Regions from separate parts of the Paenibacillus glufosinatiresistens genome, predicted to be linked through region 2. Evidence: predicted binding sites of a transcription regulator. Region 2 holds the regulator's gene; each other region holds the start of a gene.
What was found. The regulator Rex, encoded in region 2, represses fermentation and respiration genes when NADH is low (regulators of the CRP and FNR family bind a similar motif). The targets are predictions, from matches to a motif close to TTGTGAAATATTTCACAA.

Region 1: RBI05_RS15765 (cytochrome ubiquinol oxidase subunit I) is a predicted target of Rex. The motif match lies at 4,326-4,343, and genes of this name have one in related genera.
Region 3: pflB (formate C-acetyltransferase) is a predicted target of Rex. The motif match lies at 1,392-1,409, and genes of this name have one in related genera.
Region 4: RBI05_RS08620 (AtpZ/AtpI family protein) is a predicted target of Rex. The motif match lies at 6,378-6,395, and genes of this name have one in related genera.

Annotation. Positions count from the first base shown of each region.
Region 1 covers NZ_JAVFHT010000017.1:48,311-55,858, reverse strand. Annotated here, with positions in the region: gene cydD (thiol reductant ABC exporter subunit CydD) at 1-1,806, opposite strand, end outside; gene cydB (cytochrome d ubiquinol oxidase subunit II) at 1,806-2,822, opposite strand; gene RBI05_RS15765 (cytochrome ubiquinol oxidase subunit I) at 2,827-4,212, opposite strand; gene RBI05_RS15760 (cold-shock protein) at 4,442-4,672, opposite strand; gene RBI05_RS15755 (cold-shock protein) at 4,779-4,979, opposite strand; gene RBI05_RS15750 (S1C family serine protease) at 5,298-6,548, opposite strand; gene RBI05_RS15745 (hypothetical protein) at 6,727-6,933, shown strand; gene RBI05_RS15740 (MBL fold metallo-hydrolase) at 6,902-7,548, opposite strand, start outside.
Region 2 covers NZ_JAVFHT010000002.1:22,910-30,457, reverse strand. Annotated here, with positions in the region: gene panB (3-methyl-2-oxobutanoate hydroxymethyltransferase) at 1-13, shown strand, start outside; gene panC (pantoate--beta-alanine ligase) at 10-900, shown strand; gene panD (aspartate 1-decarboxylase) at 893-1,276, shown strand; gene RBI05_RS03100 (tetratricopeptide repeat protein) at 1,385-2,065, shown strand; gene dinG (ATP-dependent DNA helicase DinG) at 2,186-5,044, shown strand; gene RBI05_RS03090 (redox-sensing transcriptional repressor Rex) at 5,117-5,767, shown strand; gene RBI05_RS03085 (amidohydrolase) at 5,757-7,055, shown strand; gene RBI05_RS03080 (cell wall elongation regulator TseB-like domain-containing protein) at 7,074-7,548, shown strand, end outside.
Region 3 covers NZ_JAVFHT010000002.1:203,278-210,825, reverse strand. Annotated here, with positions in the region: gene adhE (bifunctional acetaldehyde-CoA/alcohol dehydrogenase) at 1-1,234, shown strand, start outside; gene pflB (formate C-acetyltransferase) at 1,488-3,749, shown strand; gene pflA (pyruvate formate-lyase-activating protein) at 3,881-4,618, shown strand; gene RBI05_RS04010 (copper amine oxidase N-terminal domain-containing protein) at 4,946-7,171, shown strand; gene RBI05_RS04005 (Fur family transcriptional regulator) at 7,355-7,548, shown strand, end outside.
Region 4 covers NZ_JAVFHT010000005.1:172,845-180,392, forward strand. Annotated here, with positions in the region: gene atpD (F0F1 ATP synthase subunit beta) at 1-629, opposite strand, end outside; gene atpG (ATP synthase F1 subunit gamma) at 728-1,603, opposite strand; gene atpA (F0F1 ATP synthase subunit alpha) at 1,829-3,340, opposite strand; gene RBI05_RS08595 (F0F1 ATP synthase subunit delta) at 3,352-3,903, opposite strand; gene atpF (F0F1 ATP synthase subunit B) at 3,900-4,388, opposite strand; gene atpE (F0F1 ATP synthase subunit C) at 4,519-4,743, opposite strand; gene atpB (F0F1 ATP synthase subunit A) at 4,816-5,637, opposite strand; gene RBI05_RS08615 (ATP synthase subunit I) at 5,627-6,040, opposite strand; gene RBI05_RS08620 (AtpZ/AtpI family protein) at 6,033-6,287, opposite strand; gene wecB (non-hydrolyzing UDP-N-acetylglucosamine 2-epimerase) at 6,461-7,548, opposite strand, start outside.

The DNA of each region.
Region 1 (7,548 bases), on a different contig from region 2:
CCTGCGCACCAAAAGCTCTTCGTGGCTCCCGGTCTCCGCCACGCTTCCGCCTTCCATAACGACAATGACGTCCATATCCTGCATCCAGTGCAGCCGGTGCGTCGCGAGAAAGACGAGCTTGCCCTGGAACAGCGGCAGCAGCGTCTCTTTCAGCTCGTACTCGGTCTCAATGTCCAGGTGCGCCGTCGGCTCATCGAGCAGCAGAACCGGCCGCGGGTTAAGGAGCGCCCGCGCGAGCGCCACCCGCTGCGCCTGGCCGCCGCTCAGCGCGCGGCCGCCGCTGCCGATCGGCTCGTCCAGCCCGGCAGGCAGCGACGCCGCAAGCGACGCAAGTCCCGCGCCGGCCAGCGCCCGGGTTACCGCTTCGCGGGAAGCGTCCGGCTCATAGAAGGCCACGTTCTCGGCAAGCGTGCCGCTGAACAAATACGGACGCTGCGGGATGTACGACACCTGGCGGCGCCAGGCATCGTCGGTCAGCCCGCTTAACCGGCGGCCGTCCAGCACGGCCTCGCCCCCGCTCGGGTGCAGGAAGCCCCCAAGCACGTCGATGAGCGTCGATTTGCCCGCGCCGCTCTCGCCGATAATGCCGATCCTGCCCGTGCCGGCAAAGCTCAGGCTGACGCCGGCCAGCGAAGCCGGGCCGTCCGTCTCGTGCGCCACGCCGACGCCGCGCAGCTCAAGCCGGCTGCTTGCGCTCCAGCGGTAATCCGCCGGGAGCGCGGGGCCGCCCGCAGGCGGCGCGGCGGTCTTGGATGCCCCGCCCGGCGGCTTCGCCTTGGAACCGGCCGCTTCCTCCGCTGCGGCCGCGCCTGCTCCGGCCGCACGCACGGCGACCGGCTCTTCGCCGAGCAGAACCGCCGTCTCCGTCTTCCGCTCGGTCAGTTCTTTCATCGCTGCTCCGGCTTCCTTGCCGTCCAGCGTCGCGTGGAAGTCTGCGCCCACCAGCCGGACCGGTAGGAAATATTCCGGCGCCAGAATAAGAACCGTCAGCGCGGTAACGAGCGTCATGTTCTCGTTCACCAGCCGCAGGCCCAGGCTGACGGCGACCGTAGCCACCGACAGCATCGTGAAGAAATCCAGCGCGAACGACGACAGGAAGGCGACGCGCAGCGTCTTCATCGTCGCCGAGCGGTAGCGGTCGCTGACTTCCGTGATGCTCTTGATGTGATCCTTGCTGCGGCCGAGGAACTTCAGTGTCTCCAGCCCGCGCAGCGAATCGACAAAATGATTCGCCAGCGTCCGGTAGGAGGCAAGCTGGCGGTCCATATGCTTCTGGGCGGTCGTGCCGATGAGAATCATAAAGACGACGATAATCGGCATTGTCACCGTCAGAATTACGCCGCTGCGCACATCCAGCGTGTAGATATAGAGAAGCAGCAGCCACGGCGTTATGCCCATGCCGACCATGCGGGGGATAATGAGTTCCAGGTAGTTCCGGAACTTGGTGACCCCCTCCAGCGACAAGGTTACGAGATTGCCGGTGCCTTTGTCGGCCACTCCCCGCGGTCCCAGTGCGAACAGCTTGTCCATCATTTCCCGCCGCAGGCTGCTGCCGGTCGCTTCTGCGAAGCGGTAGGCCACCCGGCTCATCAGCGTCCCGCACGCCTGGCGGACCAGAAACGCAAGAAGGAACAACAGCGCAGTGCCCCATTGTTCCTTCAGCGCTCCGCCTGCGAACAGCGCGGATACGGCCTCTGCCAGCCATTTGGCCAGCAGAATGATAGACAGGCTCTGCACCAGGGTCAGGAAGCCGACGATCATGAAGACCGGCTTGACTCCTTTGTACCCAAGCAGATTCTTATCCATTAATATTCCATATTCTCCTTGTCGCTAAGCCGTTTGTGGAAGACAAAATAGCTCCAGGCCTGATAACCGAGCACGAACGGCAGCAGAGTCAGCGCCACAATGGTCATGACCTTCAACGAATAGTGGCCCGAAGCGGCATTCGTAATCGTCAGGTTGAACGCTTCGCCAAGCGAGCTCACCATGACTCTCGGGAACAGTCCGACGAAGACTGAGATAACCGACAGGCCGAGCACCGCTCCCGTCATGCCGAAGGCCCAGCCGTCGCGCCGTTTCTTGGCAAAGTAACCGGCCAGCACGAAGGCGGCAATGCCGACGATTACGATCGCCCACAGCAGCGCGCCGCGTACCTCGAAGATATCCGTCTGCGCATAGGTCATGATGACAAAAGCCAGCAGCAGCGCGCCGGTCGGAACTAGGAGCACCTGCGCCCGCTTGCGGGCGCGTTCCTGCAGTTCGCCGTATGTCCGCAGCGCGGTGAAGAGCAGGCCGTGAACGTTGCAGAGCATCACCACGGTCAGTCCGGCCAGCACGGTGTAGACGTTCACAATGTCGCCGAAGAAGTCGGCGCGCATCTGCATATCTCCGTCAATCGGCAGTCCTTTGATGAAGCTCGCGAACACGATGGCGAGCAGGAACGGAGTCAGGAAGCTTCCGATCAGAATCGAAGCATCCCAGGTTTTTTTCCAGCCGGCCGACTTCGCTTTGCCCCGGTATTCGAAGGCGACGCCGCGCAGAATCAGTCCGATCAGCGCCAGCACGAACGGCACGTAGAAGCCGCTGAACAGCGTGGCGTACCAATTCGGGAAAGCCGCGAACATCGCGCCGCCTCCGGTGATGAGCCATACTTCATTGGCATCCCAGAACGGGCCGATGGAGTTAATCATAATCCGGCGTTCCGTCTCATTCTTCGCCAGCATCTGCGACTGCATGCCGACGCCGAAGTCGAAGCCCTCCAGGAAGAAAAATCCGACGAAGAGAACCGCAATCAGTACAAACCAAAGCTCGTTAAGTGACATGTTCTCACCCCTTCTTCTTGTATGGGTCGTCGTGATGAAGCTCTTCTTCCATTTGATACGGACCCTTCTTGATAATCTTCACGAACAGATAGACCAGCACGCAGAGCAGAATGCCGTAGAGGGTATTGAACGTAATGACCGAGAAGAGCACCTGTCCGGCGGTTACGTTCGGCGAAACGGAGTCCTTCGTCGTCAGGTAGCCGAAGACCGTCCACGGCTGGCGTCCGAACTCCGTCATCATCCAGCCTGCCGTATTGGCAATCGGCGGCAGCAGCAGACCCGCGAAGCAGATGCGCCAGAACCAGTTCTTGGCTGCCTCCAGCTTCTTGCGCCACATCAGATAGATCAGTCCCATGCTGATGCCGATCATCAGCACGCCGGCCAGGATCATGATGCGGAAGCTCCAGAAGGTCGTGCGGACCGGCGGAATGTAGTCGCCGGGGCCGTATTTCTGTTCATATTCGGCTTGAAGGGTGTTCATCCCCTTGACTTCGCCGGAGAATTTGCTGTAAGAAAGGAAGCTCAGCAGGTAAGGCACCTTGATCTCGTGGCTGCTGTTCTTGTTATCCGGATCAATGGAGGCGATGAGCGTCCACGGAGCCGGGTCGCCGCTGTCCTCCCAGAGGCCTTCAGAGGCGGCCATCTTCATCGGCTGCGTCTCAACCAGGTATTGAGCCTGCCAGTGGCCGGCAAAAGCGACGCCAATGGAAGAGATAATCGCCACGATGGCGGCGATGCGCATCGACTTCAGGAAGAACGGCGTATCCTGCTTGCGAAGCAGCTTGAAGCCGCTGATGCCGATAACCAGGAAGGCGCCGGTTGCGAATGCGCCCAGAACGGTATGCGGGAATTCCACCAGCACCTGGCCGTTCGTAATGAGCGCCAGAAAGTCATTCATCTCGGCGCGGCCGTTGTTAATGGCCATCCCCACCGGATGCTGCATGAACGAGTTCGCCGCCAGAATCCAGTAGGCCGACATGGTCGTGCCCAGTGTTACCATCCACATGCAGAGGGCGTGAATCTTCGGTGATACTTTATCCCAGCCGAAGATCCAGATCCCGATGAACGTCGATTCCAGGAAGAAGGCCAGCAACGCTTCGATCGCAAGCGGTGCGCCGAACACGTCGCCGACAAACCGGGAGTAGTCCGACCAGTTCATCCCGAACTGGAATTCTTGCAGTATCCCGGTCACAACCCCGATAGCGAAGTTGACCAGGAAGAGCTTCCCCCAGAATTTAGCCATGCGCTTGTACTCTTCATTGCCGCTGCGAACGTACTTGGTCTCCATGATTGCAATCAGAAGAGCCAGACCGATCGTGACCGGTACGAAGAAAAAGTGAAAAATTGTTGTTGTCGCAAATTGCAGGCGCGACAGCGATAAGGTGTCCATAGTTTCCCCTTCCTTTTCCCCAATTCGTAGTTTTTATTTTGTCAAAAATACGACCCCAAAAGTGTGATATAAATCACAACAATCTGGATTTTAAGCGAGGAAAAGCAATAAATTTGTGACAAATATCACAAAAAATCCAGGGAAACATGTCAAAGTACAAAAAAAATAAGACGGGGTTCCCGTCTTGAGACTTGGTGTTTGAAAGTATGGTAGTATTCGAGCCGCCGGATCAGGAGATGGAAATCCCTTTCTTGAGCGATTTCAAATCCCCGTTCGAGTTCACCAGCTGGGGCAGCATCCGCATATCCTGTACCATTTCGGAATGACAGAGCGGACAGGAAGGCGCGGTTTCAAACGCAAAATTGTCGCGCATCCAGCCGTTGCAGCTGTCGTTGGTGCAGGCCCAGACCGGTGTATTCTCTTCCGGCACGGCTTCCATTGGTTTCTTCCGATAGTTCATTAGCGAGAGTCCCCCTTCGGTCGAATACGTCTCGGTTCCATAGCTTCTTGAATATGAAAATCGCCCCGGCTTGAAGGTGATTCAAGCGGGGCGGTCTTTCTGATGCTTACAGTTTTACAACGTTCTCGGCCTGCGGTCCGCGGTTGCCTTGAACGACGTTGAATTCAACGCGTTGTCCTTCGTCCAAAGTCTTGAAGCCTTCGCCCTGGATTGCGGAGAAGTGAACGAATACGTCGTTTCCGCCTTCAACTTCGATGAAGCCGAAACCTTTCTCTGCGTTGAACCATTTAACTGTACCTGTTTGCATGGATGTACCTCCAAAAATTAAATTAACATGTTCATTTTTATCTTCTAGACACAAAGAGAAAATTCACATATTGAAAAAGGTTGCGCGTGCTGGAGGAACAGCCCTTTTCAATACGAGAATTCGGGTCTCCAATCTATGATTAATCTCATATTAACACATTAAACCGCGAAAGGCAAGTCACCCCGCCCCTGCATAAGGATGGCGTTCCACATATTGTAAGACATCTTCCCTGTATGAAACGGCTCTATCAGGATATCCGGGGGAGGGCCGAATTATGCATGTTCTCCATCATAAAGGGCTCCCCCGAAAACGCCTGAATCAGGACTCCGGCTTCTCTTCAAGCAGCACGGTAACCTGCTTCTCGACACCTTCCCGGTAATAGGTCACCGTCAGATTGTCGCCGATCTTCGTATCGTTGTAGAGATACTTGCGCAGGGCAAGCGTCGATTTGATCTCCTGCCCGTTGAACTTCGTGATGACATCGTTCAGCTTCAGTCCCGCCTTCTTGGCCGGTCCCACAGCGTCAAGCACCACCACTCCGTCCTTCACGGAATCGGGCAGCTTGAGCTTCGCGCGCTCGTCTTTATCAAGCGGCGCATACGGATTGTTGAGATCGACCGAATACACGCCAAGATATGATCTCGTGATCTTGCCCTTGACCGCCAGCTCTTCGGCTACGTGCAACACTTCATTGGCCGGAATGGCGAAGCCGAGCCCCTCCACGCCGGTATCGGAGATCTTCATCGTATTGATGCCGATCACCTTGCCGCTGAGATCGACCAGCGCGCCGCCGCTGTTCCCTTCGTTAATGGCGGCATCCGTCTGGATGACATCCTGCTCCCAGTCATAGACGCCGTCCTGGTTCAGCGAGACCGGAATGGTCCGGTTCGTGTAGCTGACGATTCCGGATGTCAGCGTGTCGCCCAGGCCGAGCGGATTGCCGATGGCAATGACCGTCTCGCCAAGCTGCAGCTTGGACGAATCGCCGATCTGAGCCACCGTATCAATGCCCGCAGGGTCGATTGACAGCACCGCGATATCGCTGACCTTGTCGGCCCCTACCAGTTCCGCCTTGCGCGTCTTCCCGTCTACGGTAACAACCTCCAGCTTGCTGGCGCCGTCGATGACGTGGTTGTTCGTAATCAAATAGGCCTTGCCCGCGTCCTTCTTATAGATGACGCCGGAGCCGAGTGCCGATTCGTCAAGCGGCTCCTCCTCGTCCTCGCTCCCGGATGCCTCTTCCTTGTGATTGATGATGCTGACGACGGCCGGACGCACCGCCGCTGCCGCCTTGATAATCCGGTCATACGGATCGCCGCTGCTCTGGGTCACATGCGGAATTACGGCCGCGCCGGACGCTTCTTCGCGCGTGAACTGGCCGGTAAGCAGGCTGAACAGCAGGACGGCAACCACGGCGCTCAGCAGCGAGCTGAGCGCAGAGATCTGGAGCGTGCTCAGGCTCCGGCCCCGGCGGCTGGTGGTCCATCCCCGGGGCTTGCTGCCCCGGGCTTCCCTCCGGCTTTTTGAGGAGACTCGGGTTGAATAAAAATCGTCATCGAACAGGCTCACGGCTATCTCTCCCTTCATGGCGGCGCCGGTCTATGAAATCAAGGGGAATATTTCAGAATGGTTGCGACTATACTGCAAGTATCATTGTCATTGTAACACAGCCGGGACCCGTTCCGGGGTGTTTTGGCTGATTTTATGGACAAGTTCCCAAGTATTCATTACCCAGGAGGCTGATCCCATGCAATCCTCTTCCACCGCTGTTGATTTGGTGCATTTTGCCGGCATGCTCGGCGATCTTAAGGACGATCACTCGCGGCTGACCCTCGCTCTGGGCGCGCTCATTGAACTGCTCGTTCAGAAGGAGCTCATCGGGCGCTCCGAGCTTGAAGCCACTCTCCGCCAGATGGATTCGCTTATGAGCCGCTCACCTTATCCCATGGCGTAGGCCGGTCATAGTACGTATCGCAGAGCCGGAATTCATGGTCCTTGTAGAAGCAGCCCCGGTCCTCCATCGCTCCGCGCACCGACATCCGGGCCAGCTCGATCATGTTGTGGTCCCGGCTGAGGTGGGCGAGATACGTCCGCTTCGTCCGGCCCGTCAGAATTTCGCTCAGCGCCGCTCCTGCCGCATCGTTGGACAAATGCCCCATATCGCCGAGAATCCGGCGCTTCGTATTCCACGGATAACGGCCCATCCGCAGCATCTCGATATCGTGATTCGCCTCCAGTACCAGCACGTCGGCGTCCGAAATGGCCAGCTTCACCTTGTCGCTGACGTACCCGAGGTCCGTTGCCACGCTGAGCTTCTCCCGTCCGTCGTAGAAATTGTATCCGACCGGCTCCGCCGCATCGTGGGAGATGGCGAACGACTCGACCCGCATACTGCCGAAGTCGCGGTGCTCCCCCGTCTCCAGAATAATCCGGTTATGCTCCTCAATGTTGCCGACCGCCTTCTCGATGGCCGCCCAGGTATTGGCGTTGGCATAGATCGGCAGGTTGTACTTGCGGGCCAGCGCTCCAAGTCCCTTGACATGGTCGGAATGCTCATGGGTAACGAGGA
Region 2 (7,548 bases):
GAATTCGAAATGAAGACCGTAAGAACCGTTGATGAACTGAGACAGGAGCTGCGGCTGCGGCGCGCCCAGGGGACCGGCGCCGTCGGCCTCGTGCCGACGATGGGCTATCTCCACGAAGGACATGCCAGTCTGCTCCGCCAAGCCCGGAAAGCCTGCGGAACCGTAGTCATGAGCATCTTCGTCAACCCGCTTCAGTTCGGCCCGAACGAGGACTACGAGACCTATCCGCGCGACGAAGCCCGGGATTTGGCGCTGGCGGCGCGGGAAGGGGCCGATCTGGTCTTCATCCCGTCCGTGCAGGAGATGTATCCGAAGGAGAACCGCAGCCAAATCATCGTCTCCCGCCTGACTTCGAAGCTCTGCGGCGCTTCCCGCCCGGGGCATTTTGACGGCGTGACGACGGTGGTCTCCAAGCTGTTCAATCTGGTTCAGCCGGACTTTGCCTTCTTCGGCATGAAGGATGCCCAGCAGGTGGCCGTCCTGAAGCAGATGGTCTTCGACCTGAACATGAACGTCGAGATTGTTCCCTGTCCGCTTATCCGCGAGGAAGACGGTCTGGCGCTCAGCTCGCGTAATGTGTATTTGTCGGGCGAGGAACGCCGGCAGGCGCTGGTGCTGTCCCGTTCCCTGCGGGAAGCCCGCTCTGCCTTCGAGGAGGGACGCCTGGAGACTGCCGGAGAGCTGCGCAGCCTGCTTACGGAAGTCATCTCTTCTTCGCCGCTGGCCGATATCGACTATGCCGAAGTGCTGACCTTCCCGGAACTGGAGCCGGTCGAAGAGAATGCGCCGCTGTCCGGGGTGGAAGGGGAGATCATCATGGCGCTTGCCGTCCGCTTCGGCCGTACGCGGCTGATCGACAATATCGTATTTACCCCGAAGGAGGTACCTGCCTGTGTTTAGACATATGATGAAATCCAAAATTCACCGCGCCACCGTTACGGAAGCGAACCTGAATTACGTCGGAAGCATCACGATCGACGAGGATCTGATGGAAGCCGCCGACCTGCTGGAGAACGAGAAAGTGCAGATTGTAGACAACAACAACGGCTCCCGGCTGGAGACCTATGTCATTCCGGGCCCGCGCGGCAGCGGGGTGATCTGCCTGAACGGCGCCGCCGCCCGTCTTGTGCAGCCGGGCGACACGGTAATTATTATTTCATACGCGGTCTTATCGCAGGAAGAACTGGCCGGCCACAGACCGACGGTCGTTTTTGTGGATGAACACAACCGTCCGTCGAAGCTTGCCGATCACGAGATCCACGCTACCGTGGGCTAAAGCCCCCAGGGCATCCCATGCACTGCCACGGATATAAGGGCCGTCCGCAGCGAACAATGAACTCAGGCAAGCTGCACTGATTTCATTTCCGCAAGGGGGAATGGCCTGGTGTTTCAACAGATGTTTGCCGAAATGAACGATATGCTGTCCGACATTGCCGCCCGGTATGCCGGAGCAGGCGACTCGGAGCGGCGAGAGCTGATGGAGAAGTACCGGATGCTCCGCCGGCTCAGCGACGAAGCCCTGGACGAATGGCTTGTCTTTGCTGAGCACCTGAGCCGCTTCAGGCAGGCTGCCGGCGTGGGCGACGAGGACGGGGGCGATCCTCAGGAGCCGCCGTTCTCCGGCCCCGAAGGCAGCGCGGCGGAAGCCGCCGAGCCGCCGGAGCTGGCCATGGAGCAGTTCGTTCGGGGCCAGGGATACTACAAGCTTCAGATGTATCCCCAGTGCGTCGCTTCTTTCCTGGAGGTCGTGGACAGCTATCCGGACAGCCTCCCGGCCCGGCTGTATCTGGCAATGTCCCATCTGTATCAGGATGAGCGCGCCGAAGCCCGGACCCATCTGGAGCATATGCTCCCGCATGTCAGGGGGCGCAGGCTTAAGGCGATGCTGCTGAATGCCATCGGCTGCATCGCGGCCGGGCAGCGGCAGTTCGGGGAAGCCGAAGAGCTGTTCCTGCAGGCGGCGAGGCATGACCCGGCGATGCCGGAACCGGCGCGCAACCTGGAAGTATGCCGCCGCGGAAGCGGCAAGCTGTTATACGGCAGCGATCTGACCCTGCTGCTGTGACGGAACATCCGCGCGATTCTCTAATGCGATGCGCCCGCCGGGCCGGCGGCGCGCATCGCCTTTTTTCGCAACTTCTGTTATGCTGATGAAGAGTCTCAATTGAAAGGGAACAAGGACATCATGAAATTTGCCGTGCTTGATTTTGAAACAACGGGAACCCAGTCCGTGGGTGAAATTATCCAGGTCGGACTTGCCATTATAGAAGAAGACCGGTCAATTTCCCGGGTATACGGTTCCTACGTCAAGCCCGGAGGACCGATTCCCGCTTTTATTACCGGACTTACCGGCATCACAGACCGCGATGTCGAGAACGCCCCCGAACTGGAAGAGATGATGATGGAACTTGTGCCGATGCTCGACGATGTCGTGCTCGTGGGCCACAATGTCGCCTTCGACTTCCATTTTCTTCAAAATGCGCTCGATCGCTGCGGATACCTGCCTTTTCAGGGCCGGATTCTGGATACGATCGATTTCCTGCGCATCAGCTATCCTTCCCTGACTTCCTACCAGCTCGGAGCGGTAACCGCCCAGTTCGGCCTGAAGCATGAGCGCCCTCACCAGGCCGACAGCGATGCGCTGGCGACCGCGCTCGTATTTTTGCGTTGTCTGGAGGAGCTGGAAGACCTGCCGCTGTTGACCATGCAGCGAATTGCAGACCTCTTCTCTTCGGAGGACAGCGATCTGGGCTGGTATTTCGACGGTCTCCTTCAGGAGCGGGAACGCCAGACGTTCCAGCCCGAAGACGGGATGAACCATTTCCGCCAGCTGGCGCTCCGCGTATCGGACTGGGCCGAGCTTGAGCCTCCGCGGGCGGACAGCCATTTGAATCCGCTGGAAGACGAGACCTTCGAGTCCTTTCTGGAGAATGTGAAGATGCGGCTGCAGACGATCCTTCCGGGCTATGAGAGCCGTGAGGCCCAGGACCTGATGTTCGGCGAGGTCCATCGTTCGTTCGCAGAGGAGAAGCATCTGCTGATCGAAGCCGGAACAGGAACAGGCAAGTCGCTCGGTTATCTGCTTCCCGCCATCTACCACAGTGTCCGGAACCGTGAGAAGGTTATGGTCAGCACACATACCATCAATCTTCAGGACCAGCTCCGGGAACGCGACCTTCCGCTGCTGACCGAAGCCGTGCCGTTTCCGTTCAAGGCCGCCATCTTCAAGGGCAGAGGGCACTATCTCTGTCTGCGCAAGTTCGAGCAGCGGATCAATCAGAACCTTGCGGGTCCCCGCGAAGATGCGCTGATTGCCGCCCAGATGCTCGTCTGGCTGACGCGGACGGAGACCGGCGACGACGAAGAGCTGAACCTGGGCGGACGGGGCGGCGACTTCTGGGAGACGGTGGCCAGCGATACCGATTCCTGCCAGGGGCGGTCCTGCCCCTTCTTCCGCAAATGCTATTATCACCGTGCCAAGCACGAGGCGGGAAATGCCGACGTGGTCGTTACGAACCACTCCAAGCTGTTCGCGGACGTGAAGGCGGGACATCAGCTTCTGCCGTCCTATGAGCATCTCGTCATCGACGAGGCGCACCATCTGGAGGACGTAGCCGGGAAGCATTTGGGCATGCACATGAAGCATTTCACTCTTGCACATACCCTGCTTCGGCTGTATAAGGACAGCCGCAACGGCCAGCTCCCTGCGCTGCGGCAGACGCTCCAGTCCGCCGGAAGCGAACAGGCCTCCGAATGGACCGCTGCCATCGACAGCATCTATCCCGATCTGCTGACGGTGAAGGAGAACTGGGACCAGCTCAGCGAGCGGCTGTTCGCGCTGATGCCGTCGCAGTCGGACGCTTCCGCGAGCGAGGCCGGCCAGCTTGTGCTGCGGCTTCAGCCCGGCAGACGGCCGAAGGGCTGGGAGGAGCTCGTTACGCTTGCGGATGCGTTCCATCTTGCGCTCGGCGAAGCGGTGCGCAAGGGAGACCGCATGATTACGGAAATGCGCGAGCAGGAGGGCCAATCCTCGGCGGACAACCTGGTGACCGATGTCGGCGGGCTGTTCAAGGATCTGGCCGCGATCCGGGAGCAGGTTCGTTTCTTTATGGCGCTGGATGACGAGAAGACGGTCTACTGGCTGGAGGCAAGCGGCCAATACCGCGCCAAATCGCTTCAGATGTACGCCGTTCCCGTCGATGTCAGCGGACAGCTCAAAGAGCTGTTCTTCGACAAGAAGAAAGCGATTGTGCTGACTTCCGCGACGCTTACCGTGGATAAATCTTTTCAGTACATGATTGACAATCTGGGGCTTGGGGCTGCGGCGGAACAGGACCGGCTGCTGACTGCGCAGCTTCCCTCGCCGTTCCGTTACCGGGAGCAGGCGCTGCTGGTGATCCCGCGCGATTTTCCGAGTGTGAAGGGCAGTGTCGGCGATGCGGTATTCGTGGAGAAGCTGGTTCAGTCGCTCTCCGAAGCCGCGGCCGCCACGGGCGGACGCATGCTGGTTCTGTTCACCTCTTACCGGATGCTGCGCCAAGTCTATGAACCGCTGCGCGATGCCCTGGCCGCCTCCGATATCGCCGTGCTGGGGCAGGGCATCGAAGGAGGCAGCCGAACGAAGCTGATCCGGCGCTTCCAGGAGAATGCAAGAACCGTGCTGCTGGGAACCAGCAGCTTCTGGGAAGGCGTGGACATCCCGGGCGAGGCGCTGACCTGCCTGGCGATTGTCCGGCTACCTTTCCAGCCGCCGAATCATCCGCTGGTGGAAGCCAAATCCGAGCTTTTGCAGGCGCAGAAGAAGAATCCGTTCATGAAGCTGTCGGTTCCGCAGGCGGTCATCCGCTTCAAGCAGGGCTTCGGCCGGCTGGTGCGAACGAACCGGGATAAGGGCATTGTTATTGTATATGATACCAGAGTAATTGAATCTTATTATGGGAAATACTTCCTGTATTCGCTTCCGGGGCCGAAGATGGAGCATATGACGACCCGCCAGATGGTGCCCCGGATTGAAGAGTGGCTTCAAGAGGGCGGCGGTTCCTAGAATTATGGGACCAGCCGCGCTTTAGGTATAGATGCAAGGAACCGCTTGTACTTTGTTTAGGAGGAACGCCAGATGAAATCGGACAAAATTTCGGAAGCGGTCGTGCGCAGGCTACCTGTGTATTTGCGCTTCCTCAATGATCTCAACAAGCGTGAAATTTCCACCGTCTCCTCCCAGGAGCTCGGTCAGAAGCTGGACCTCAACCCTGCCCAGATCCGCAAGGATCTGGCCTATTTCGGCGATTTCGGCCGCAAGGGCATCGGGTATGACGTTCCGTATCTGATCGAGAAAATCCGCCATATTCTGAAGCTTGACCAGCCGATCAACGTGGCGCTGGTCGGAGCCGGCAATCTCGGCCATGCGCTGTCGAACTATAATGCGTATCTGAAGGATACGATGAAGATTACCGCCGTATTCGACGCCTACGAGCCCAAAGTGGGACAGAAGATCCATTCCCTGACCGTTCAGCCGATGAGCGAGCTGCAGGAGACGGTCCGGAGCCAGGGGATCCGCATCGGGATCATCACGGTTCCCGACCAGGAGGCGCAGAACGTCGCGGACCTGCTGATTGAAGCCGGTATCGAAGCAATTCTGAACTTCGCGCCGGTGATCCTGAAGACTCCCCCTTATGTGCGGGTGCATGCGGCGGATTTCACAACCGACCTGCAGAGTCTGGCCTATTATCTCCAGGACGGAAAGGAAGAAGAGCCGAATGAGCAATAAATGGGTGATAGCTGGCGGTTATTTTGCCGTACCCGGAGCGGACAGACCCGTCCTCCAAGGATACATGACGGTAGAGGACGATATCATCGTATCCATCAGCGAGGAGGCTCCTGCGCCCGAAGAGGGCGTAGAGCGCATGGACGGCAGCCGGCTGCTGTTCCTGCCGGGTCTCGTGAATACGCACGGACATGCGGCGATGTCGCTGCTTCGCGGCTATGGCGACGATATGGTTCTGCAGACGTGGCTTCAGGAGAAGATGTGGCCGATGGAAGCCAAGTTCACCGGAGAGGATGTCTACCGGGGAACCGCGCTGTCCATCCTGGAGATGCTCAAGGGCGGTACTACCACCTTCCTCGATATGTACGATCATATGGACCGGGTGGCCGAGGCGGCCGAAGAGTCCGGCATCCGGGCCGTGCTGATGCGCGGCGCCATCGGACTGTGTCCGGAAGAGGTTCAGCGCGAGAAGCTGGCCGAAGCGGTGGCATTTGCTCGCAACTGGCACGGCCGGGCCGATGGACGGATTACGGCCATGATGTCTCCGCATTCTCCGTATACGTGCCCTCCGGCCTTTATCGAGAAGTTCGTGCAGGCGGCGCATGATCTGGATCTGCCGATGCACACGCACATGTCGGAGACGCGCGCCGAAGTGGAGCAGAACGTCACGGAATACGGCCTGCGCCCGGTTGCGCATCTGGAGAAGCTCGGCATGTTCACCCGCCCGTCGCTTGTCGCGCACGGCGTGCACCTGACCGACGAGGAGATCGGGATTCTTGCCCGCCACCGGGTCGGCGTCTCGCATAATCCGGGCAGCAACCTTAAGCTTGCAAGCGGAATTGCCCGCGTTCCCGAACTGCTGAAGGCCGGAGTGCCGGTATCGCTCGGTACGGACGGAGCGGCAAGCAACAACAACCTGGATATGTTCGAGGAAATGCGTCTGGCGGCGCTGATCCACAAGGGTGTCAGCGGCGACCCGACGGCCGTTCCCGCTGCGGAAGCGCTGAAGATGGCCACCGAGTACGGAGCCGCTTCGCTGTTCCTGGAGCGCGTAGGCCGTCTGGCTCCCGGGATGAAAGCGGACTTCATTGCCATTGATATCGACCAGCCGCATCTGCTGCCGCACAGCGATCTGCTGTCCCACGCCGTCTATTCGGCGTCAGCCAAGGATGTTGCGCATGTGTGGGTGGACGGCAAGCAGCTGGTTAAGAACGGCGAATGCCTGACGCTGGACGAAGAACGAATCCGCCGCGAGGCCCAGGAAGCCTTTGAAGGCTTGCTGAACCGGTAGGGCAAGGAGGCTGGCAGCTTGAGAACGAAGCGCAAATGGGTCACGCTGGGGATTGTCGTCCTGATCCTGCTGGCCGCAGCTCTATATGCTTTTTATGCTTACGTGCTGAACGACCAGCGGAAGGAGCAGCGTCTGGCCGAAAATGCGGCCCGCTCCTCGGCGGGGCTGACGAAGGTCGTCCGCAGCGACAAATCGGTCTGGGACGCCGACTCGATCTACTGGGTCGTGACCGGAGACGACAAGAACGGCAAGCGCAAGCTGGTATGGGTGAAGTTCACGGAGCAGGGGAAGCCTTCCGGGGAGCCGGTACATACGGAGGATGCGTCCTCCGGCTTGTCCAGAGGCGAAATGAGCTCCAAGATCGCTTCGGCGCTTCCGCGTGCGGATATCCGCCGTCTCTTGCCGGGCGTCTACTACGGGGAATATGTATGGCAGGCGTTCTACAAAATGGAGGGCCGCTATTATTATCAGTTCTATCGCTTTGCGGACGGAG
Region 3 (7,548 bases), 180 kb from region 2:
TAAAGTACCGGACAAAATCTACTTTGAAAAAGGCGCCACTCAATATCTCGCCAAAATGCCTGACATTACCCGTGTAGCAATCATCACTGACCCGATGATGGTTAAACTGGGCTATGTAGAAAGAGTAGAACATTATCTCCGTCAGCGGCAGACTCCGGTTGCCATCGAAGTGTTCTCCGAAGTTGAACCGGATCCTTCGACGACAACGGTTGAGAAGGGAACTGCCATGATGAACCGGTTCCAGCCGGACTGCATCATCGCACTGGGCGGAGGTTCGCCGATGGACGCTGCCAAGGGCATGTGGCTGTTCTACGAATACCCGAACGAAGATTTCAACAACCTGAAGCAGAAGTTCATGGATATCCGCAAACGCGTCTACAAGTATCCTAAGCTCGGCGTTAAGGCGAAATTCGTAGCTATTCCGACGACTTCGGGTACAGGTTCGGAAGTAACTTCCTTCGCAGTTATTACCGACAAGACTGGCGGAGGCAACACCAAGTATCCGCTGGCTGACTATGAGCTTACACCAGACGTAGCCATCATTGATCCGGAGTTCGTATACAGCCTGCCGAAGAACGCCGTTGCCGATACCGGTATGGACGTTCTGACACACGCCATCGAAGCTTACGTATCCGTAATGGCCAGCGACTACACGGACGGTCTGGCTATCAAAGCCATCCAGCTCGTATTCGCCAATCTGGAGAAATCGGCTCTGACCGGTGACCGCGTAGCCCGCGAGAAGATGCACAACGCTTCGACCCTGGCCGGTATGGCATTCGCGAACGCATTCCTGGGCATCAACCACAGCTTGGCTCATAAGTGGGGCGGCCAGTACCACACCGCTCACGGCCGTACCAATGCCATCCTGATGCCGCATGTTATCCGCTACAATGCGAAGAAACCGACGAAGTTCGCTTCGTTCCCGAAATACAACCACTTCGTGGCCGACGAACGGTATGCCGAAATCGCCCGTATCCTGGGACTGCCGGCCCGTACAACGGAAGAAGGCGTAACAAGCCTGATCAACGCCATCCGCGAAATGAACAAGAAGCTCGGCATTGAAGAGTCGTTCCAGGCTCTGGGCTTTGATGCAGCAGACTTTGAATCGCGTGTAGATTACCTGGCTGACCGCGCATTTGAAGACCAATGCACGACTGCAAATCCGAAGCTGCCGCTTGTTAGCGAACTGGCTGACGTATACCGCAATGCCTTCTACGGAAGATTCGAGAACTAAACTGACACACTGATTGGCGCCTTCGGGCGCCAATTCCATTGGGACCCAAAAAGGCGTGATAAATATCACTAAAAATCGCATAATAGTGATATTTATCACAGTCTTCACTGGGAAAGTAAACTAAAATGTTTATATAAGGTCCCGATTGGAAAAGTTATTGTGAAATTTGTTACAACGTGGGATCGCGAGACACGGGATTTTCCTTCAAGCCCGCGTACTCTACAAATCATATAAATATATGGAGGGATTTAGCATGTCGGTGATTGAAAAAGAAGTACAGGATGTCAAACCGGGCTGGCGCGGTTTTGTCAAAGGAAAATGGTCCAAGAAAGTTAACGTTAACGATTTCATCGCAGCGAACATCAAGCCGTACCATGGCGACGAAGCTTTCCTCGCAGGCGCGACTGAGAATACAAAGGAACTGTGGAAGATTATTTCCCAGCTGAGCAAGGAAGAAAGAGAAAGAGGCGGCGTATGGGATGTGGACCTCAACACGGTATCCACGATTACTTCCCACAAGCCGGGCTACATCGACAAGGACAAGGAACAGATCGTAGGCGTTCAGACGGACGCTCCGTTCAGACGTTCCATCCAGCCGTTCGGCGGCATCAAGATGATGATCGACGCTACCAAGGCCTATGGCTTTGAACTTCCGAGCAGCATTGTCGACATGTTCACGAATATCCGCAAAACGCATAACCAAGGCGTATTTGATGCATATACAAGCGAGATGAGAGCCGTCCGCAAAGCCGGCATCATTACCGGTCTTCCGGATGCTTACGGCCGCGGCCGCATTATCGGCGACTATCGCCGCGTGGCTCTGTACGGAATTGATTTCCTTATTAAAGACAAGAAGCAGGAACTGCTTAACCTTGAAGTGGATTCCATGACGGAGAGCGTTATTCGTCTCCGCGAAGAACTGTCCGAGCAGATTCGCGCTCTGGGCGAACTGAAAGAAATGGCGGCTATGCACGGCTTCGATATCTCCAAGCCGGCTACTAACGCCAAGGAAGCCTTCCAATGGGTATACTTCGGCTATCTGGCAGCCATCAAGGAACAGAACGGCGCCGCTATGTCTCTGGGCCGCGTATCTTCCTTCCTGGACATTTATGTACAACGTGATGTAGAAGAAGGCACACTGACAGAAGAACAGGCTCAGGAACTGGTTGACCATTTCGTAATGAAGCTTCGGATCGTCAAGTTCCTTCGTACTCCTGATTACAACGATCTGTTCAGCGGCGACCCGACTTGGGTTACGGAATCGATCGGCGGGATGTCGGTTGACGGTACAACTCGCGTAACGAAGAACAGCTTCCGCTTCCTGCACACGCTGTACAACCTGGGCCCGGCTCCGGAACCGAACCTGACAGTCCTCTGGTCCGAACAGCTGCCTGAAGCGTTCAAGAAATATTGCGCCAAGGTATCCATCGAAACAAGCGCTATTCAGTATGAGAACGATGATCTGATGCGTCCGATCTACGGCGACGACTATGGTATCGCCTGCTGTGTATCCGCAATGCGGATCGGCAAGCAGATGCAGTTCTTCGGCGCACGCGCCAACCTGGCCAAAGCGCTGCTGTACGCAATCAACGGCGGTGTGGATGAGAAGTCCGGCGCTCAGGTAGGTCCTGAATATCCGCGCATCACTTCCGACGTGCTGGATTACGAAGAAGTCATGAAACGCTTCAAGCCGATGATGGAATGGCTGGCTAAGACTTACGTCAATACACTCAACGTGATCCACTACATGCATGACAAGTATTCCTACGAACGCATCGAGATGGCGCTGCATGACCGCGATATCCTTCGTACAATGGCTTGCGGTATCGCCGGTCTGTCGGTTGCTACCGACTCCCTGAGCGCAATCAAGTACGCGAAGGTGAGACCGATCCGCAACGAAGAAGGCATTGCCATCGACTTCGAAACCGAAGGCGAGTTCCCTTGCTACGGCAACAATGACGATGCCGTTGACAGCATCGCCGTTGAACTGGTTGAGTCCTTCATGGGCATGATCCGCAAGCACCAGACTTACCGTGATTCCCTGCCGACTCAATCGGTGCTGACAATCACTTCCAACGTCGTATATGGCAAGAAGACCGGTACGACTCCTGACGGACGCAAGAAGGGCGAACCATTCGCACCGGGCGCGAACCCGATGCACGGCCGCGACAAGAAGGGTGCTCTTGCCTCGCTGAGCTCCGTTGCCAAGCTGCCGTATGAAGACAGCCTGGACGGCATCTCCAACACCTTCTCGATCGTTCCGAAGGCGCTGGGCAAGGATGACGAATCCTGCAAGGCCAACCTGGTAGCGATGATGGACGGATACTTCCACAGCAAAGGACATCACCTGAACGTCAACGTGTTCAACCGCGAACAGCTGATGGACGCCATGGACCATCCGGAGAACTACCCGCAGCTGACTGTCCGTGTATCGGGTTATGCAGTTAACTTCATCAAGCTGACCCGCGAACAACAGCTGGATGTTATCAACCGTACTTTCCACGGCCAGATGTAAGAAGACGTTCGGCCATTCATAGAATGAACCAAGAGGATACCGCCCTTGCAGGCAAGGGCGGTAAAGTCTTGTTGTGATTTGGTTAAAATTTTAGATATCAGCAGCGAATTGTCCAGAAAGGATGACCTCCGATGATTAAAGGCCGTATTCATTCGCTTGAAACCTTTGGTACCGTTGACGGACCCGGAATCCGTTTTGTCCTGTTCATGCAGGGTTGTCTCCTGAAATGCCAATACTGCCACAACCCGGATACCTGGGGTCTGGATGAAGGAAGAGAAGTAACCCTCGATGAGATGGTCAAGGAAATTGAACCATATATTCACTATTACAAATCTTCCGGCGGCGGTCTGACCGTATCCGGGGGCGAACCGACGCTGCAGGCGAAGTTCGTCGAGCAGCTCTTCCGCGAAGTCAAGAAGCGCTGGAACCTGCATACCACCCTGGACAGCAACGGGTACAATGAAGGGGACAAGATTACGGACCTGCTGGATGTTACGGACCTTGTGCTGCTGGATCTGAAGCATATCAATGATGAAGCCCATATCAAGCTGACCGGGAAGTCGAATGAGCGGACGCTGCGTCTGGCCCGGTGGTTGTCCGACCACGGCCGCAAAATGTGGATTCGCCACGTCTATGTTCCCGGCATTCATAACAAAGAGGAAGATCTCCTTAACCTTGGCCGGTTCATCGGTACCCTGAACGGGGTAGAGAAGTTTGAAATTCTGCCCTACCATCAAATGGGCATCTATAAGTGGGAAATGCTTGGCCGCACCTATGAACTGGAAGGCGTGCCGTCTCCTTCCGAAGAGGAAGTCCAGCGGGCATACCGGCTGATTGAAGAGGGCCGCAGACAGACGGCCTTGGTCTAAGCGGGCGGCAGCCGGAGTCATGCTGCTCTCCGAACCGCAGATTTGCTGCTTCACCGACAATGCTATAGGATGGTAACCATCTGCCAGGATGGGAGCCATCCTTTTTTGCGTAGGGACAATTTTCCGGGAGACTGAAACTTTTTCCTGTTTCCAGCGTCTAATACTATGATTTTGCATGGTCTGGAAATCTGATGTCAAAAAAGGCCTGCCGCCCTGTAACGGGGCGGCAGCGTTTTTGAGGGAACGATAAAGGCCAGAACGAACAACGCGCCAATAAGCGCCGGCCTCATCGTTCCTATATATTTTAGGAGCAGAAGGAGTCATACCATGAAACTGAAGAATCTTGCCCTCATTGCCGCACTAGTTGTCTCACAAACCGCAGTGTCGCTTACGGCGGTCGCAGCGGCCGAACCCGGAGCCTCGTCCACATCGGACCGTCTCCAGACCGCTGCTGTCACGGGAACGGAAGCCAGTCCATCTCCGCAAGCCTCGGTCTCTCCGTCTCCAACGCCAACTGCAACAGAAGGCCCGGCTGCCACTTTGTCCGCCGAGCCGTCCGCCACGGCCTCGCCATCCGCGTCGGCGCCGGTCAATGCTACTGCCACTCCGTCCGCCTCTCCCGGGGCTTCGCCATCTCCCGCTGCAGCGCCTTATGCGGTGACGCCGGCGGCTTCGGCAGCGAGCGGCCAGCTTGTGCTGATGATGAACAGCAACAAAATGTACCTGAACGGCTCTCTGTATCTGGCCGGCCAGCCGATGGCCGTGAAGAACGGCGTCTCGTACATAGCGATTCGCGCCCTGGTCGAGCGCTTGAATCTGCAATTCACCTATGATTACAAGACCAAGGAAACGATTATCAAGAAGGACGGCAACGAGCTGCGGTTCAAGACCAACAGCAAAATGTACACGGTGAACGGCAAGCCGACCGCGATGAAGGGCCCGGCTTACCAATACAAGAATACTTTCATGGTGCCGCTGACTTCGATTACCCAGGCGCTGGGCATTCCTTACACGGTAGACAATGTGCAGAAGTGCGTTATTCTGACGCTCTCCAGCAAGCCGAAGGCCTCATTCACAGTGCAGCCGGGTGAAATCTTCGCCGGCGAAACGACGGTGACTTACACAACGTCCTCTTCGGCCTCGAACGGCGCCGTTATTGCAAATGAACGCTGGGAAGGAAGACAGGATGTCTTCGCTCAGCCCGGCGCTTACACGGTCAGCTATTGGGTGCAGGATTCCAATGGAGAGTGGAGCGATCCGTACACGTTAACGATTCAGGTTCAGACTCCGAACCGGCCGCCTGTAGCTATGTTCACGACAGACAAGGACGAATACAAAATCGGGGAGCCGATTACCATTACCAATACCAGCTCCGATCCGGACGGCGATACGCTGACCGAGAGCTGGTCTAACCGGGCGCTCGCTTTCTTCAACCCGGGCCAGGTGCCGATTCAGCTGACGGTTACCGACAGCCACGGGCTCAGCAGCACTTATGAGAAGATTATCAATATTACGAGCGAAGTTATGTATAATCAGGAAGATTTCAATAAGCTGTTCGTTCCGCTGGGCGATCTCTATGTCATTAACGGCGCAGCTGTTCCGAACTGGCCGAAGGTCACTTATACGTCTTCGTCGGAGCCGGTAACCCTGATCCGGAGCAACAGTCCCGAGACGGTATACTCGGAAGGCATCGTGTACCGGGAGACGGCTATGGGCAACACCCGGATCATGGTTCACCACAAGAATTCGATGAGTACGAATATGAAGATGTACGTGATTGCCACCAACAATAATCTGTATACCGCTTCGCTGAATACCCAGGCGCTCGGCTTCGGCGGTCCGATTGATATTCCGACGGCTACCGGCAAGAAGTCAATCGAGACGTATTTCCAGAGCAAGCAGACCGGCAGCGCGGCGAACAATATCGTCCTGCAGCCAGGCGAGAGCAAGGCCGTTCTGACGACCATCAACAACGTGACCATGAAGCCGGGTCAGGTCATCTCGATGCTGGCCGACGTATTCAGCGATTATCCGCTGCAGTATTCGGTTATTATGGTAGATTCGAACAAGGACCCGCTGGCCGTTCTGCCGACGCTTCCGCTGCTTGACCGGGACGGTGTGCATAACCGCGGCACGTACCCGGACGCGAACCGGAATCTCGTAGTCAACGATCTGCTGGGCCTCAGTCCTTCCCGTCTGGTGCTGGGCTACAACGCCGATGACCCGAACCTGACCGGCACCGACGCTCTTTCGGGCACCGATGCCTCCAACTCGGGGAACTTCGGGGTCATATACAAAATTACGCTGAACCGCGTTGCTCCGAACACGCTCATTACCCTGAATCCGCGCGGCGGCAAGTACCAGGGACCGCTTCTGGTCAATGGAACTCTTGTGCAAGCGCCGAATGCCGGCGCTGTAGACGCCCCGAACCAGAACAGCGTGCTCTGGCGCACGGGAGATGTGGAGCAGTCGGTTGAAATTCAGTTCACGGCGGCTTCCGGCAGCAACCTGCCGGTCAACATCCTGTTCCAGCCGCTTCCGCCGAAGAAGTAGAGGAACCCGAAATAATCCCATAATAGAACCGGGGGCTGCGGCCTCCGGTTTTTTTCGAGTTCCGGCGCTGCGGAGAGAGCGGCGGCAAGGGAGAGGGCGGACCGGCAATTGACGGTCCCCGTCTTTTGCGTCATTATTAGGGAGATGGCATTCATGAAGCATTTAATCAGGGGAGATGAGCCTATGCTGTCGACCGATCAGATTCTGCACATTATGTCGAAGCAGGGACTTCGGATCACCGACCAGCGCCGGACGCTGGCCAAGCTGTTCGGAGAGAGCTCCGGCTATTTATCGGCCAAGGACGTGTATGAACATATGGGCCGCAAGTACAGCGGTCTCAGTTTCGATACGGTATACCGCAACCTGAGAGTAATGGA
Region 4 (7,548 bases), on a different contig from region 2:
ATCGCCGTTTTCTTGATAACGCCGGAGTCCGTCATTTCATGGTACAAGTCGTTTCCTTCGCGAGTACGTTCGCCGACGCCGGCGAACACGGAGATCCCGCCGTGCTCCTGGGCGATGTTGTTGATCAGTTCCTGGATCGTAACGGTCTTGCCTACGCCGGCGCCGCCGAACAGGCCGATCTTACCGCCCTTGGCGTAAGGAGCCAGCAGGTCGATTACCTTGATGCCGGTCTCCAGAATCTCAGCCTGGGTAGACAGCTCATCAAAGGTTGGAGCCTGACGGTGGATCGGGTTCTTCTGAACCGGACCCATCGCTTCGCCGTTGTCGATCGGGTTGCCCAGTACATTGAACACGCGCCCCAGCGTGGCTTCGCCGACCGGAACCGAGATCGGGCTTCCCTGGTCGATGGCATCCAGTCCGCGGACCAATCCGTCCGTGGAGGACATGGCAATGCAGCGAACCAGGTTATCGCCCAGGTGATTGGACACTTCCAGCGTCAGATCGCTGTGACGGCCGCTCTCGGGAGTGGCCTGGATCGTGATCGCGTTGAAAATTTCGGGCAGCTGGCCGCGTTCGAATTCGATATCGACGACCGGACCCATAATGCTGACTACGCGTCCTTTATTCATTGAATTGTTCCCCTCCTCGTATCTTCAAAAAGAAAGGGCGGCGCAACCGCCGGCCCCGCTTGCCCTGTACGCCCCTTAGCCCGGGGCGTGAAGGCGAACTAGCCCTGCGCGTTGGCGCCGGCCACGATTTCCGTAATTTCCTGTGTAATGGCCGCCTGACGGGCCCGGTTATAGGTCAGCGTAAGATCGCCGATCATCTTCGATGCATTCTTCGTCGCGCTGCCCATGGCCGTCATCTTCGCGCCCAGCTCGCTTGCCTTGCCGTTGAGGACCGCGCTGTAGATCAGCGTCTCGGCATACTTCGGCAGCAGCACTTCAAGCACGCCTTCCGGAGAAGGCTCATACTCATAGCCGGCCTGCAAAGTACCCGGTTGCGGCTTCGCCGCGCTCTGCGGCTCCATCGGCAGCAGACGCTCCACGGTCGGAACCTGGCTGATGGCGTTCATGAACTGGCTGTAGCAGATATAGACTTCATCCAGCTTGCCTTCCTCGAACTGGCCGACTGCCGAATAGGCGATCGACTTAATGTCGGCGAAGCTTGGCGTATCCGACAGCTCCGTAATTTCCTCCAGAATCGGGTAGTCCCGGCGGCGCAGAAAATCGCGGCCTTTCCGCCCGATCACGAACAGACCGTATTCGCCCTTGGAAGCGTGCCGTTCGGCGAGAGTCTGGGTGACCTTGCGTAGCAGGTTGGCGTTATAGCCGCCCGCAAGACCCCGGTCGGAGGTGATGATAATATAGCCCGTCTTCTTCACCGGACGGCTGACCAGCATCGGATGCTGGACTCCCGTGGTGCCCGAAGCGATGCTGCCCACCACTTCCTTCAGCTTCTCCGCGTAAGGGCGGGAAGCTTCCGCTTTCTCCTGCGCCTTTCTCAGCTTGGAGGCGGCAACCATTTCCATCGCCTTGGTGATCTGTCTCGTATTCTGAACGCTCTTGATTTGGCGTTTGATGTCACGCATGCCTCTTGCCATGTTTTCACCACCTCAAAGCTTTGGCGAAGCCAAAGCTGGCTTCGTAAGCGTAATCTGTGCTTTGGCGAAGCCAAAGCTGGCTTCGTAAGCATAATCTGTGCTTTGGCGAAGCCAAAGCTGGCTTCGTAAGCGTAATCTGACAAGCATTATAACCCGGGTTCTGCCCGCAGCCCGGATCCGAATGAACCGCGGGAAGATCGGTTAATGATAGAGTATGGATAAGGCTTAGCTTACAGCAAAGCCTTTCTTGAACTTCTCGATGGTGTCCTTCAGCGCAGCTTCATTGTCGGCTGTCAGATCCTTCGTATCGGTGATCGACTGGATGACTTCGGAGGCGTTGCTGGCCACATAGGCAAGGAACTCCTTTTCGAAACGTCTGACGTCCTTCACCGGAATATCGTCGAGGAATCCTTTAACCGCTGTGTACAAGCTGATCACCTGATGCTCAACCGGAAGCGGCTGGCCGGTTCCCTGCTTCAGAATTTCCATCATGCGGGCGCCGCGGTTCAGACGGGCCTGCGTCGATTTGTCGAGGTCGGAGCCGAATTGCGAGAACGCCTGAAGTTCGCGGTATTGGGCCAGATCCAGACGGAGCGAGCCGGCAACCTTCTTCATCGCCTTGATCTGGGCGGAACCGCCTACGCGGGATACCGAGATACCGACGTTGATAGCCGGACGCTGGCCGGAATAGAAGAGGTCCGATTCCAGGAAGATCTGCCCGTCGGTAATCGAGATGACGTTCGTCGGAATATAAGCCGATACATCGGAAGCCTGGGTCTCGATGAACGGCAGAGCCGTCAGGGAGCCGCCGCCGAGTTCGTCGCTCAGCTTCGCTGCGCGTTCCAGAAGGCGGGAGTGGAGGTAGAAGACGTCGCCCGGGAAGGCTTCGCGGCCCGGAGGACGGCGGAGCAGCAGGGACAGCTCGCGGTAAGCGGCGGCCTGCTTGGACAGATCGTCATAGATAACGAGAACGTGCTCGCCCTTGTACATGAAGTATTCGCCCATTGCGCAGCCGGCATATGGAGCGATGTAGAGCAGCGGAGACGGTTCGGAAGCCGAGGCCGTAACCACGATTGTGTAATCCAGAGCGCCATGGCGGCGAAGCGTTTCAACAACCTGTGCAACCGTGGACTGTTTCTGTCCGATGGCTACATAGATACACTTCATGCCGTTGCCCTTCTGGTTGATGATGGCATCAATTGCGATAGCCGTCTTACCGGTCTGACGGTCGCCGATGATCAGTTCGCGCTGACCGCGGCCGATCGGCACCATCGCGTCGATGGCTTTCAGACCGGTCTGCATCGGTTCATGAACCGATTTACGGTCGATTACGCCCGGCGCGCTGTTCTCAACGGGACGGAATTCGGTCGTCTCGATCGGACCCTTGCCGTCGAGCGGCTGGCCGAGCGGATTGACTACGCGGCCCAGCAGCGCTTCGCCGACTGGCACTTGCATGATGCGGCCGGTTCTTTTAACCTGATCGCCTTCACGGATTTCCGAATATTCGCCGAGGATAACGACACCGACGTTGCTCTCCTCCAGATTGAGCGCCATGCCCACTACTCCGTTGGAGAATTCCAGCAGCTCTCCGGCCATGGCATTCTCCAGGCCGTATACGCGGGCGATCCCGTCGCCGACTTGAATAACCGTGCCGATTTCCGCTACTTCGATATCGGCTTTGTACTGCTCGATCTGACTTTTGATCAAAGTGCTGATTTCTTCAGGTCTGATGCTCAATTTGTTCACCCCTATCTTCTGTGCTTGTCGTTAAAAGATTTCTCTAGACGTTCCAGCTTCCCGGACAGGCTTCCGTCATACAGCTTATCGCCGATCACAACTTTCAGTCCTCCGAGCAGGCTCTTGTCGATCACATTCGTAATACGGATCTTGCGTCCGGACAGCGCGCTGAACCGCTCCGTTACGGCCGCCTTCTCTTCTTCGTTCAGCTCGTAGGTCGAGTAGACCACGGCGTCGGCGATACCCAGACTTTCACCTTCGATTCGGAGATAGCTCTCCAGAAGATCATTCAGGATCTCCAGTCTGCCGCGCTGTACCAGCAGCTCGAGCGTGTTCAGGACCGGGCCCGACACCTTGCCTTCCAGCGCCTTCTTCAACACAGCCAGCTTGTCTTCCCCGGAGATCCTGGGCGTTCCGATGAATCGCTGCAGGTCGGAATCGGCATTCAGCGCATTCACCAGACTCTTCAGCTCTTCTTCTACTTCAAGCGTACGCTTCTCTTCAAAAGCAACCTCGAACAGAGCCTTCGCGTATCTCTTGGCGACTACCGCATCCTGGCTCATGACCGGCCTCCAACCTCTTTGAGGTATTGATCGACCAGCTGTTCCTGAGCGGCGTCAGGCTGCACTTCCTTCTCCAGCAGCTTGGATGCAATCTTGACCGAAGCGGCGCCCAGTTCGCTGCGCAGAGCTTCGACCGCTTTGTTCTTCTCGTTCTGGATATCGCGGACAGCGTCGTCTTTAAGGCGGGCCGCTTCCAGCTTGGCCTGCTCGATCAGCTGCTCGGACTGCTTGCTGCTCGTCTGTCTGGACTGCTCAATGATCTCGTAAGCTTCCTTGCGCGCTTCTTGCAGCGCCTGCTTCTGCTCTTCGACATAAGCGACCGCCTGCTCCCGCGTCTGGGAAGCTTCGTTGATTTGCTGCAGTACCAGTTCCCGGCGCTTCTCCATAACGGAGAACAGCGGGCCGAACGCGTATTTGTTAAGCAGGAAATAGAGAATCAGGAACGCGATCAGCGCAAGCACCAAAGATGTGATTGAAAAATGCACGTGTGGGTCACTCCTTTCCGATGACATGCGGCCGTGTACGACCGGTTATTCGGCTCTTTATCTTCTCTTAGGGTAAAAAAGAAAGCGCGGAGGGCCGTGGCCTTCCCCGCCAGTCTATTGCATGGGTTATTTATGCGCCTGTGTAGAAAATGAACGCCAATACTACACCGATAATTGGCAGGGCTTCAACCAGACCTACACCGATGAACATCGTTGTCTGCAGAGTGGACTTCGCTTCTGGCTGACGGGCAATACCTTCTACCGTCTTGCTGACGATCAGACCGTTACCGATACCGGCGCCCAGCGCGCCCAAACCTACCGCGATAGCTGCCGCGATATATGCCATAACTCCCATTTTAATAAATCCTCCTTAGATGTGTAATGATGTATTGGAATTCAGACGAACTTGCGGACGTCTGTCTTGAAGCTAATGTTCCTCGTGCGTGTCAATCGACTGCGAGATGTAGACAAACGTCAGAATCGTGAAGACGAAGGCCTGAATCGATCCGACAAATATACTGAATCCCTGCCAGACCATCAACAGCGGAATCGCTGCAATCGCGCCAATCAGATTGAGGGTTCCAAGCTTGATAATGACGGAGATCAGCACCTCGCCGGCAAAGATGTTGCCGAATAGACGCATGCCGTGCGTCAGCAGCTTGGAGAACTGCTCGATGATATTGATGGGCAGGAAGAAGGAGAACGGCTGCAAGTAATGCTTGAAGTAGTTCTTGGTGTTCCTCGTGATGCCCAGGAAATGCACCAGCACAAAGATCATCAGAGCCAGGCCAATCGAAACGGAAGCATCGGCGGTCGGAGATTTCCACCAGGCGACGCCGACTTCAGCTTCTTCGCCGGGGTTGTCGATTTGGGCCTGATGCAGTTTCTCTGTAACCGAGACAATCTCATGCCCGAAGATGTGGGCCTTGCTGGCATCCGTATATTCGGTAACTACCCCGAACGGAAGGCCCAGCAAATTAGCTACAAATATGAACATGATGAGCGTCATGCCCAGCGACAGATAAGGCTTGCCCTTCTTCAGATCCATTGTACTGGAGATTAGGCCCTGAACGAACTCAACGACCCATTCCATAAAATTCTGAAGCTTGCCGGGGTTCTCCACCGACAGATTGCGGGTAGCCAGACGGGCGAGGACAAAGACGATAACGCAGGTGACGACCAGCATCAGCACGATTGACAGATCGAAATCCAGGCCCCACAGATTAATAACCGGTGACTCATGTATCATGTTTCTCACCCCTTTCTCTCCGCGAAGTTCGATCTTCATTAAAGACAGTGATAAACCCTACGATGAAAATGGTAAACTGTCCGGCTACAAGACTCGCACAGACAGCAACTTCATTAAAGTAATGAGGGTACTCAAGCGGAAGCAGAATCGCCAGAATGGAAGTCGCAATCCGGACTCCGAATCCAAGCGAGGCTCTCTTCCCTCCCCCTGCGGCTGCATTGGCTATTTGCTTGATCTTGAAGCCCATGTACAGCACATTGAGGCAGCTGACCGTCGCCCCAAGCACTACTCCATGAAAAACGGTCCGGCGATGCGGCATGAGCTCGGCCACAAGGAGACAGATCACGGCGATTCCCGCAATGCTCATGGTCAGCAACCTGGTTAACTTTGCGGAATCATCCATCAATATCCCTCATCATTCTCTTGATTACAGCGAAGATGCTTGCAGCACCCGACAGCATCCCGAATAATACGCCCAGACCGATCCAGAGACCGGGGTTTCCCCACATGCCTCCGACCCATCTTCCGAGAAAATAGCCTCCGAGCGTACAGCCTGCCAGATCAACGCCAATTGCGCTTACAAGGCCCATGGCTCTAAGCGCTTTCCCCGTATTGGGATCGCCGCTTCCAGGCTGGCCTGGCTGATTCATAAAATCCCCACCCTTGGAATTCCAATTCATTTTACTGAATGTTACAAGAGTTTGTCAATGCAGTGAAAGCGGCGTCACAGAGGGCTGAAATTATGAAAATAATCACAGCATTTTGTTCCAAAACCATATAAACCGTACAGTTTCACTGTATGTAAAACAAGCGGCTCTTACGATTAGGAATTTGCCTTGCTCAAGCTATTTGTGAACATTCTGTTAAATTGTTCGGGACGCTCTTCAATAACTCCGAAATGGTGAAGAATCGCATTGACAATCCTCTGCGACGCTTTGCCATCTCCATACGGGTTGGCGGCCCGGCTCATCGACTGATAGAGGTCTTCATCCGTCAGCAAAGCATGTGTCCGTTGATACACCTTCTCTTCATCCGTCCCCACCAGTTCCAGCGTGCCGGCCTCAATTCCTTCCGGACGCTCCGTTGTATCGCGCAGTACCAGAACCGGTACGCCGAAGGAAGGAGCTTCTTCCTGAAGACCGCCCGAGTCGGTCAGAATCAGGTGGGTATGCGGGTAAAAATTATGCAGATCCACGACATCCAGCGGATCGATCAGCTTGATTCGGGGGTGATTGCCCAGAATCTCGTACGCCGGCTCTTTGACGGCCGGACTTGGATGTACGGGATAGCAAATGGCGATGTCCTCGAACTCGTCTGCGATTCTTTTGATGGCACGGAAAATATGACGGTGCGGTTCGCCTTGTGATTCCCTGCGGTGCGCCGTCATCAGAATTAGTCTTTTTCCGGCTGCCCAATCCAATACCGGATGCCGGTAGCCCGGCTGTACGGTATATTGAAACACATCGGTTACGGTGTTGCCTGTGATATAAATACTTGACTCTTTTTTATTCTCGTGTCTCAAATTTCCCGCCGACCAGTCGGTCGGAGCGAAGTGAAGATCGGCCAGAACGCCTGTCAGCTGACGGTTCATTTCCTCCGGATACGGGGAAAGTTTGTTCCAGGTCCGGAGGCCCGCTTCGACATGCCCCACCTGAATCTGCTGCAGGAAAGAGGCGTAGCTGGCTAAGAAAGTCGTCAGCGTGTCGCCGTGGACCAGCACAATGTCCGGCTTGGCTTCCCGCAGTACCGGCTCCAGTCCTTCCAGCACCCGGATGGAGATCTCGTTCAGCGTCTGGCGGTCCTTCATCACGTCCAGATCATAGTCCGGCGTGATCTCGAATACCTCCAGCACCTGATCGAGCAGTTCACGATGCTGGGCCGTCACGCAGACGATAGTCTCAATGTGCTCGG